Regions from separate parts of the Ramlibacter sp. GS1-15 genome, predicted to be linked through region 1. Evidence: predicted binding sites of a transcription regulator. Region 1 holds the regulator's gene; the other holds the start of a gene.
What was found. Region 1 encodes LexA, which represses DNA repair genes until DNA is damaged. Its sites were predicted from a motif close to ACTGTATNNNNATACAGT; they were not measured.
Positions count from the first base shown of each region.

Region 2: the regulator LexA is predicted to act here: its motif matches at 2,668-2,685, upstream of AC3EF3_RS12285 (PA0069 family radical SAM protein).

Region 1 is NZ_JBYNTU010000001.1:1,766,721-1,771,130, forward strand. It holds gene AC3EF3_RS08870 (D-2-hydroxyacid dehydrogenase family protein) at 1-780, opposite strand, end outside; gene AC3EF3_RS08875 (DUF1993 domain-containing protein) at 880-1,398, shown strand; gene AC3EF3_RS08880 (hypothetical protein) at 1,400-1,639, opposite strand; gene lexA (transcriptional repressor LexA) at 1,756-2,424, opposite strand; gene AC3EF3_RS08890 (asparaginase) at 2,505-3,410, shown strand; gene adk (adenylate kinase) at 3,407-4,063, opposite strand; gene kdsB (3-deoxy-manno-octulosonate cytidylyltransferase) at 4,112-4,410, opposite strand, start outside.
Region 2 is NZ_JBYNTU010000001.1:2,444,237-2,448,646, reverse strand. It holds gene AC3EF3_RS12300 (cytochrome d ubiquinol oxidase subunit II) at 1-623, opposite strand, end outside; gene AC3EF3_RS12295 (cytochrome ubiquinol oxidase subunit I) at 634-1,995, opposite strand; gene AC3EF3_RS12290 (GbsR/MarR family transcriptional regulator) at 1,997-2,572, opposite strand; gene AC3EF3_RS12285 (PA0069 family radical SAM protein) at 2,692-3,777, shown strand; gene AC3EF3_RS12280 (MarR family winged helix-turn-helix transcriptional regulator) at 3,774-4,274, opposite strand; gene dnaJ (molecular chaperone DnaJ) at 4,344-4,410, opposite strand, start outside.

The DNA of each region.
Region 1 (4,410 bases):
GTTCAGGCCGGCGATCAGCGCTTCGGGCTCGATCAGTTCGGCGCGCGAGGTGTTCACGATGAGCGAGGTCGGCTTCATGCGCCCGAGGTCCTCGAGCGTGACGATGCCGGCGGTCTCGTCGGACATGCGCAGGTGCAGCGACAGCACGTCGCTTTCCTGGAACAGCTCTTCGCGCGACGTGGCCGCCTGCAGGCCGTCACTCTCGGCCCGGGCGCGCGAAGCCTGGCTGCCCCACACCAGCACGCGCATGCCGAAGGCCTTGCCGTAGCCGGCGACCAGCTGACCGATCTTGCCGTAGCCCCAGATGCCCAGCGTGCGCCCGCGCAGCACCAGGCCCAGGCCGAAGTTGGGCGGCATCGACGCGGACTTCAAGCCCGACTGCTGCCACGCGCCGTGCTTCAGGTTGCCGATGTACTGGGGCAGGCGCCGCATCGCCGCCATGATGAGTGCCCAGGTCAGTTCGGCCGGCGCGACCGGCGAACCCACGCCCTCGGCCACGGCAATCCCCTTCTCGGTACAGGCTTGCACGTCGATGTGCGCACCGACGCGCCCGGTCTGCGCGATCAGGCGCAGGCGCGGGAGCTTGTCGAGCAGCTGGCGCGAGATGTGGGTGCGCTCGCGAATGAGTACGATCACGTCGGCATCGCGCAGCCTCACCGACAGCTGGCCGATGCCCTTCACCGTGTTGGTGTAGACCTTGGCCGGGTACTCTTCGAGCTTGGAGGCGCACTTCAGCTTGCGCACCGCGTCCTGGTAATCGTCGAGGATCACGATATTCATGCCCCGGATTGTGCCTTGTGGCCAAAGGCCGTCCGGAGCAGGAAATCTGCGGCCGACTTAAAGTTCGCGCTTTCTCATCAGTAACAAGAGGTTCACAAAATGACGATGTCGATGTCCGCAGCCAGCCTGCCGGTTTTCAAGCACATGCTGGCGAACCTGTCCCACATCCTGGACAAGGCGGCGGCGCACGCCGAGGCGAAGAAGTTCGACCCGGCCAACCTCCTGACCTACCGGCTGGCACCGGACATGCTGCCCTTCACGAAGCAGGTGCAGATTGCCTGCGACTCTGCCAAGATCTGTGCGGCGCGCATTGCCGGCGTGGAATGGCCCAAGTTCGAGGACAACGAGGCGAGCTTCGCGGACCTCAAGGCTCGCATCCAGAAGACGCTGGATTTCCTCGCCACCATTGCGCCGGAGAAGCTCGATGGCACGGAAGACAAGGAACTCACCATCCCCACCGGCCGCGAGACCTCGCGCCAGATGAAGGCCCAGGACTACCTGCGCTTTCACGCGCTGCCCAACCTGTTCTTCCATGTGACGACGGCGTACGCGATCCTGCGTCACAACGGTGTGGACCTGGGCAAGACCGATTACCTGGCCGGCGCGCGCAAGGGCTGATTCAGCTCGCCGCTGCTTCCAGGGCCGCAAGCCGGTCCAGCTCCGCGCACACGTCGGCCATGCGGCCGCTGATCACGATCCGGTTGGTCGAGCGCACGACCCGCAGCGGCCTCCTCGAAAAGGAGCCGCAAGACGGACGGCCCGGATGCGCCGTTGCGCCGGGGCGCAGCGACTGCATCGTGGGCACGCCCGCCTTGCGGGGCAACAGCGAACGGAAAAAGGAAAGCACTGCGATGGCCATGTGAGACTCCTTGGAGCACTGACACGGCAGGATTGGGTGGGGACCGGCGCTGCCGCAGGGTAGTCCCGCTCGCGGGACGATACGCCTGCCACCTGCGGCGCGCCGGGCGAAACGTGTTACATCAGCATGGTGTTGCGGATCAGGCCCACGGCCAGGCCCTCGATCTCGAACGGCTCGCCCGGCTCCACCACGATGGTCGGATAGTCCGGGTTCTCCGCGTGCAGCTCGATCAGGTGTTTGTTGCGACGGAAGCGCTTGACGGTGACTTCATCGCCCAGGCGCGCCACCACGATCTGCCCGTTCTTCGCATCCTTGGTGGCCTGAACGGCGAGCAGATCGCCGTCCATGATGCCGGCGTCGCGCATGGACATGCCGCGCACCTTGAGCAGGTAATCCGGCCGGCGCTGGAACAGCGTGCTCTCGACGTAGTAGGTCTGGTCGATATGTTCCTGCGCGAGGATGGGCGACCCGGCGGCGACGCGGCCCACGAGCGGAAGCGACAGCTGGGAAAGCCCGGGCAGCGCCCACTGTTTGGTGCGGCTTTCGTTGATCGCCTTGAGTGCGTCGCTTTGCAACCGGATGCCGCGCGAGGTGCCGGATACGAGCTCGATGACACCCTTGCGAGCGAGCGCCTGCAGGTGCTCCTCCGCCGCGTTGGCCGACTTGAAGCCGAGTTCCGACGCGATCTCGGCGCGCGTGGGCGGCGCACCGGTGCGTGCGATGGTGCTCTGGATCAGGTCCAGAATCTGCTGCTGGCGGGCAGTGAGCTTGGGTTGGTCAATCACAGGGTGCTCCTGTTTCGATATCCAGTAACTGTATTTTTAACCAGCTTTCGTGAAAAGTGCAAGTGCGGCAAACAAAAATCGTGGTACTGGGCACCGGCGGCACGCTCGCCGGTACCTCCTCGTCACCCGCTGACAACGTCGGCTACACCGCCGCGCAGATCGGTGTGGCGCAGTTGGTCGCGGCGATTCCGTCCCTGGCCGGAGCGCCGATCGAGAGCGAGCAGGTGGCGCAGGTCGACAGCAAGGACATGACCTTTGCCATCTGGCGCGAACTCGCGCTGCGCTGCGCCCATTGGCTGGCGCAGGGGGAGGTCGCCGGGATCGTCGTCACGCACGGCACCGACACGCTAGAGGAGACCGCCTTCTTCCTGCAGGAAGTGCTGCACCCGGACAAGCCGGTCGTGATCACCTGCGCGATGCGGCCGGCCACGGCGCTGTCGCCGGACGGCCCGCAGAACATCGTCGACGCGGTCGCGGTGGCGTCGCACCCGGGTGCACGCGGGGTCGTCGCGGTGTGCGCCGGCCGCATCCACGATGCGCGCGACATCGCGAAGGTGCACCACTTCCGGCTCGATCCGTTCAGCTCGGGCGATGCGGGTGCCGTGGGCTACGTGGAAGAGGGGACGCTTCGGCTCGCGCGTGCCTGGCCTGCGGGCGGCGATGCGTCACGGCTCGCCCGCGTCGCCGCCGCGAAGCAATGGCCGCGCGTCGAGATCGTCACCAGCCACGCTGGTGCATCGGCCGATACCGTGAACGCGCTGGTCGCCGCGGGCGTGAAGGGCCTCGTGGTCGCCGCGACCGGCAACGGCACGGTCCATCGCGAACTGATGCCTGCATTGCTCGACGCCCGGGCGAAAGGCGTGAAGGTGCTGCGCGCGAGCCGCTGCGCCGAGGGCGGGATCATCCCTCAGGCGGGCGACGAGTTGCCGTCGACGAATCTCCCGCCGGTGAAGGCGAGGATCCGGCTGATCCTGGAACTGCTTTAGGCGGAGAGCGCGCGGAACACGCGCTGCGTGATCTCTTCCACCGTGCCCATGCCGCTGATGGCGCGGTACTTGGGCGCGTTGGCCGGGTCGGCCTTGGCCCAGTTGGCGTAGTAGTCGACGAGCGGGCGCGTCTGGTCGGCATACACCTGCAGGCGCTTGCGCACGGTCTCTTCCTTGTCGTCCTCGCGCTGCACCAGCGGCTCGCCGGTCACGTCGTCCACGCCGGCGACCTTCGGCGGGTTGAACTTGACGTGGTAGGTGCGGCCCGAGCCCGGGTGCGAACGGCGGCCACTCATGCGCTCGATGATCGCCTCGAACGGCACGTCGATCTCGAGCACGTAATCGAGCTTCACGCCGGCCTGCTTCATGGCCTCGGCCTGCGGAATGGTGCGCGGGAAACCGTCGAAGAGGAAACCCTTGGCGCAATCGGGCTGGGCGATGCGCTCCTTCACCAGGCCGATGATGATGTCGTCGCTGACCAGCGCGCCCGAGTCCATGACCTTCTTCGCCGCGAGGCCGAGCGGGGTGCCGGCCTTCACGGCCGCGCGCAGCATGTCACCCGTCGAGATTTGCGGGATGCCGAATTTCTGGCAGATGAACGTGGCCTGCGTGCCTTTGCCGGCGCCCGGTGCGCCCAACAAGATCAGTCTCATGGTTCCCTCTTTCGCGCCCGAGGATAGCACGCGTGCCTTGGCGCGCGCTTACGTTTGGTGCGCTCCAAAGAGGTGACGCACCCGCTCCAGATCTTCGGGGGTGTCGACGCCAACTCCCGGTGCGGATTCGGTCACATGCACCGCGATCCGGTGGCCATGCCAGAGCGCGCGCAACTGCTCCAGCGCCTCGGCCGATTCGATCGGCGCTTGCGGCATCCGGGGAAAGCCGCGCAGGAACGCCGCGCGGTAGCCGTAGATGCCGATATGGCGCAGCAGAGGCTGTGGGGGCAGCGCGCTGATGCCGCCGGCGAACGCGTCGCGCGACCAGGGAATCGTCGCGCGGCTGA
Region 2 (4,410 bases), 680 kb from region 1:
GGTGTGGCGAGCGAGATGCCGACGAGCGCGGCGCCCATCGGCCACAGCGCCTTGCGCGCCCATGCCACGGCGCGCTGTTGCAGCTCGCCATCCGTCTTCATGATCAGCCAACCCGCACCGAGCACGGCGTAGGCGGTGGGCAGCGTCACCGCGATGCCGATCGCAAACAGCTGCGGCCACAGGCCATGGTCGAAGCCGGTGAGATAGCTGCCCAGCATCCAGCCTTGCGCTGCTGCCGCGAGCAGCGAGCCGAGCGAGAACAGCCGGTTCCACAAGCCTTTGTGCGCGGCGCGCGCCTTCACACGGAAATCGAAAGACACGCCGCGGAGAATGATGCCGATCAGCATGACGGCGACCGGCAGGTACAGCGCCGTCAGCACGATGCCATGTGCGATCGGGAAGGCGATGAGCAGCACGCCGATGCCCAGCACCAGCCAGGTTTCGTTGGCATCCCAGAACGGGCCGATGCTCGCGACCATCACGTCCTTCTGGGGGTCGGTGGCGAAGGGCAGCAGGAGGCCGACGCCCAGGTCGTAGCCGTCGAGCACGACATACACGAGCAGTGCGAGGCCCATCACGCCCATGAAGACGAGGGGAAGGATGTCTGCAGCGGTGAAGTTCATGGTCGTCTCCTCACGCGCGCCCGCGGACTGGTTCGGCCGTCGTCGGTCGCTGGGGACCCTGGCCCGCCGGCTGGGCCGGGTGGCTGGCCATGTACATCAGCACGAGTACATAGGACACCAGCAGGAAGGCATAGAGCGCCAGGTAGGCGATGAGCGTGGACAGCACCGTCCCCGGCTCGTGCGGCCCCACGAGGTCCGCCGTGCGCAGCAGGCCGTACACCAGGAACGGTTGCCGGCCGATCTCCGTGACGCACCAGCCCGCCAGCGTGGAGACCCAGCCGGCGAAGGTCATCGCCGAGAGCACGCGCAGGTGCCACGGCGAGAGCGCGCCACGCCGCAGCCCCCAGGCACACCACCAGGACACCGCCAGCATCAGCAGGCCCACGCCGACCATGATGCGAAAGCTCCAGAACACGCCCGCCACGGGCGGATGCGCGTTGGGAAAGGCATCGAGCCCCTTCAGTTCCGCGTCCAAGTCGTGCGCCAGGATCAGGCTCGCGAGCTTGGGCACCTGCAGGGCGTAATCGGTCCGGCCTTCCTTCTCGTTCGGCCAGCCGAAGAGGGTCAGCGGCGCGCTCTTTTCGGTGTGCCAGATGCCTTCGATCGCCGCGATCTTGGCGGGCTGGTGTTCCAGCGTATTCAGGCCGTGCTGGTCACCCACGAAGATCTGCAGCGGGATCGCGATCGCCGCGGCGATCACGCCCGCGCGCAATGCGTGGCGGGTACCGCCGTTCGCAGTGCCCCGCAGCAATTGCCATGCGGACAGGCCCGCGATCAGGAACGCCGCCGTGAGCGTCGAGGCGAGCATCATGTGCGTGAGCCGGTAGGGGAACGAGGGATTGAAGATCACCTCGAGCCAGCTCGTCGCATGAAAGCGTCCGTCGATGATCTCGTAGCCCTGCGGCGTCTGCATCCATGAGTTGAGGCTCAGGATCCAGAAGGCCGACGTCGTCGTGCCGGCGGCGACCATCAGTGTCGCGAACAGGTGCACCCGGTCCGAGACGCGGCTGCGCCCGAACAGCATGATCCCGAGGAAAGTCGCCTCGAGGAAGAACGCCGTCAGCACTTCGTAGCCGAGCAGCGGCCCGGCGATGTTGCCCGCGCGCTGCATAAAGCCCGGCCAGTTGGTGCCGAACTGGAAGCTCATCGTGATGCCGGTGACCACGCCCAGCGCGAAGGTCAGCGCGAAGATCTTGGTCCACAGGTAATAGGCCTCTTCCCACTGGCGCGCCTGCGCTGCGTCCTTCGCGCCGCTGCGCCGCAGCCGGAAGTAGACGATGAACCAGCACAGCGCGATGTTGATCGTCGGGAAGAGGATGTGGAAGCCGATGTTCGCGGCGAATTGCAGGCGCGAGAGCAGCAAGGTGTCCATGTCAGCCTTCCAGTTTCCGCGGGCCCTTGCCCGTCACTCGGTCCTTCAGCTCGAGCACGCGCGTCACGCGCGCGCCCATGCCCATGAGCTGCAACGCCGTCTCGGGCGCGAGCTTCTGTACGTCGTCGAACCAGGTCACCAGCCGCTCGATCAGGTCGTGCATCTGGCGCATGCGCGCCTGCGCGTGCTGGTCGGCCTCGTTGCGCGGCTCCTCCAGCAGCGCCATGCGCAGCATCGAAAGCGTGGGCTCGATCTCGCGGCGGCGGCGCTCCTCGGCCAGCACGCGGAAGATCTCCCACACGTCCTGCGGCGCCTCGAAGTATTCGCGCCGGTCGCCGGGGAAGTGGCGCAGCCGCACGAGCCGCCACGATTGCAGCTCCTTCAGCCCCATGCTGACGTTGGAGCGTGAGAACTCGAGCGCGTCTCCGATCTCGTCGGCATTGAGCGGCCGCTGCGCGATGAAGAGGAGGGCGTAGATCTGCCCCACGGTCCGATTGATGCCCCACCGGCTGCCCATTTCGCCGAAGTGCGCGACGAACTGGGCCGACAGTGGTGGCAGGTGTTCCTGCAATGACATGGCGCAATTGTAGGAGAGATTTTCGTGATTTCAGTAACTGCTGAAATTACAGAACTCAGCCGAGGGTCTTTGCTCGCGCCCACGTTGCATCAAATGCTGTATGCATGTACAGTTATGGAGTGAGCGAAACCCGCATTCCCCTCCAGGCTCTCAAGGGTCGCGGCGCGGCGACACGGCTGGCACACCGGTTCGAGAAAGACGAGCGCCACGACTTCGACGACGGCTGGTCGTCGCTGCAGCAGTGCGTCGACGAGCGCACCGTCCCCAAGACCGAGGTGATCTGGGAAGACGCGCGCAGCATCGTCACGGGCAACGATTCGCCGGACGTCTACTTCGACCGCTCGATCAACCCGTATCGCGGCTGCGAGCATGGCTGCATCTACTGCTACGCGCGGCCGACCCACAGTTACCTCAACCTCTCGCCCGGGCTGGACTTCGAGACGAAGATCATCGCGAAGCGCAACATCGCGCCGCTGCTGCGCGCGGAACTCGCGAAGACGCATTACGAGCCGAGGCTGATCGCGATCGGCACGGCGACGGATTGCTACCAGCCGGTGGAGCGCGAGTTGCGGCTCACGCGTGCAGTGATCGAGTTGATGCACGAGACGAGGCACGCCTTCGGCATCACCACCAAGTCGAGCGGTGTCGAGCGCGACCTGGACCTCATTGCGCCGTTGGCGCAGATGCGCCTGGCGGCGGTGAGCGTCACCGTGACGTCGCTCGATGCGGAGCTGGTTCGCAGGCTCGAGCCGCGCGCGGCCGCGCCGCATCGCCGGCTGCGCACGATCAAGGCCTTGTCGGAGGCGGGCGTGCCGGTGGCCGTCAGCCTTGCGCCGCAGATTCCCTTCCTCACCGACGACATGGAGCAGGTGCTCGAGGCCGCCTGGGAGGCGGGCGCACGCAGTGCCTTCTATCACGTGATCCGGCTGCCGTGGGAAGTCAGCCCGTTGTTCCGCCAATGGCTGGAGCTGCACTACCCGCAACGCGCGGCGCGCATCATGGCGCGCATCCACGACATGCGCGGCGGCAAGGATTACGACAGCGATTTCGCCACGCGCATGAAGGGCACCGGTCCCTGGGCCGAGCTGATCGCGCAGCGCTTCGAGAAGGCGACGCGGCGCATCGGCTTCAACCGGGAGCGGATCGTGCTCGACACGAGCCAGTTCCGCCGGCCGGGCGGCGCCGGTCAGGGCCAGCTCTTCTAGGAGACCGGTTCGCTGCTCTCGCGCTGCTGCTGCGCTTCCAGGCCTTCTTCGGCCGTCGTGAGCTCATCGGCTGTCTTGCGCACGCGTGCCAGCAGGGCGATGAGCTGGTTGGCTTCGGCCGGTTGCAGCGACGTGCGCAGCCGTTCATCCCGCGCGCCGAGCGTGCGCCAGATGGCATCGATCTTGTACCGCCCGGATTCGGTGAGCTCGAGGTGTGCCGATCGCGCATCGCCGGTGATGGTCCGGCGCGACACAAAGCCGCGGCTCACGAGGCTGGAGACGACACGGCTGATCTGCGCCTTGTCCGCCCCGGCATCGGCGGCGACGTCGCGCAGGCGAACCGGCTGCAGGCTTTCGATGAGGGCCAGGGTCCGGACCTGCGCCAGGCTGACGTCGTGTTCGCGGCGCATGTGCATCGCTGCGCCGCGACGCAAGGCATCCGCCGTGCTCGTCACGTGGTAGGAGAGCAGGTTGCGATACGCGGGCTGTCTGTCCATGACCCCCTCGCGGAAAGAGCCTCAGCGGTCAACGCATTGTGCTCTTCCCGTCGGGGAAGTCAAAGGTTGTCAGGCGCTGAAGAATCCCCTCAGCTTGTCGGCCCAGGATTCCTCGGTGGGCGAGTGCTTGGTGCCG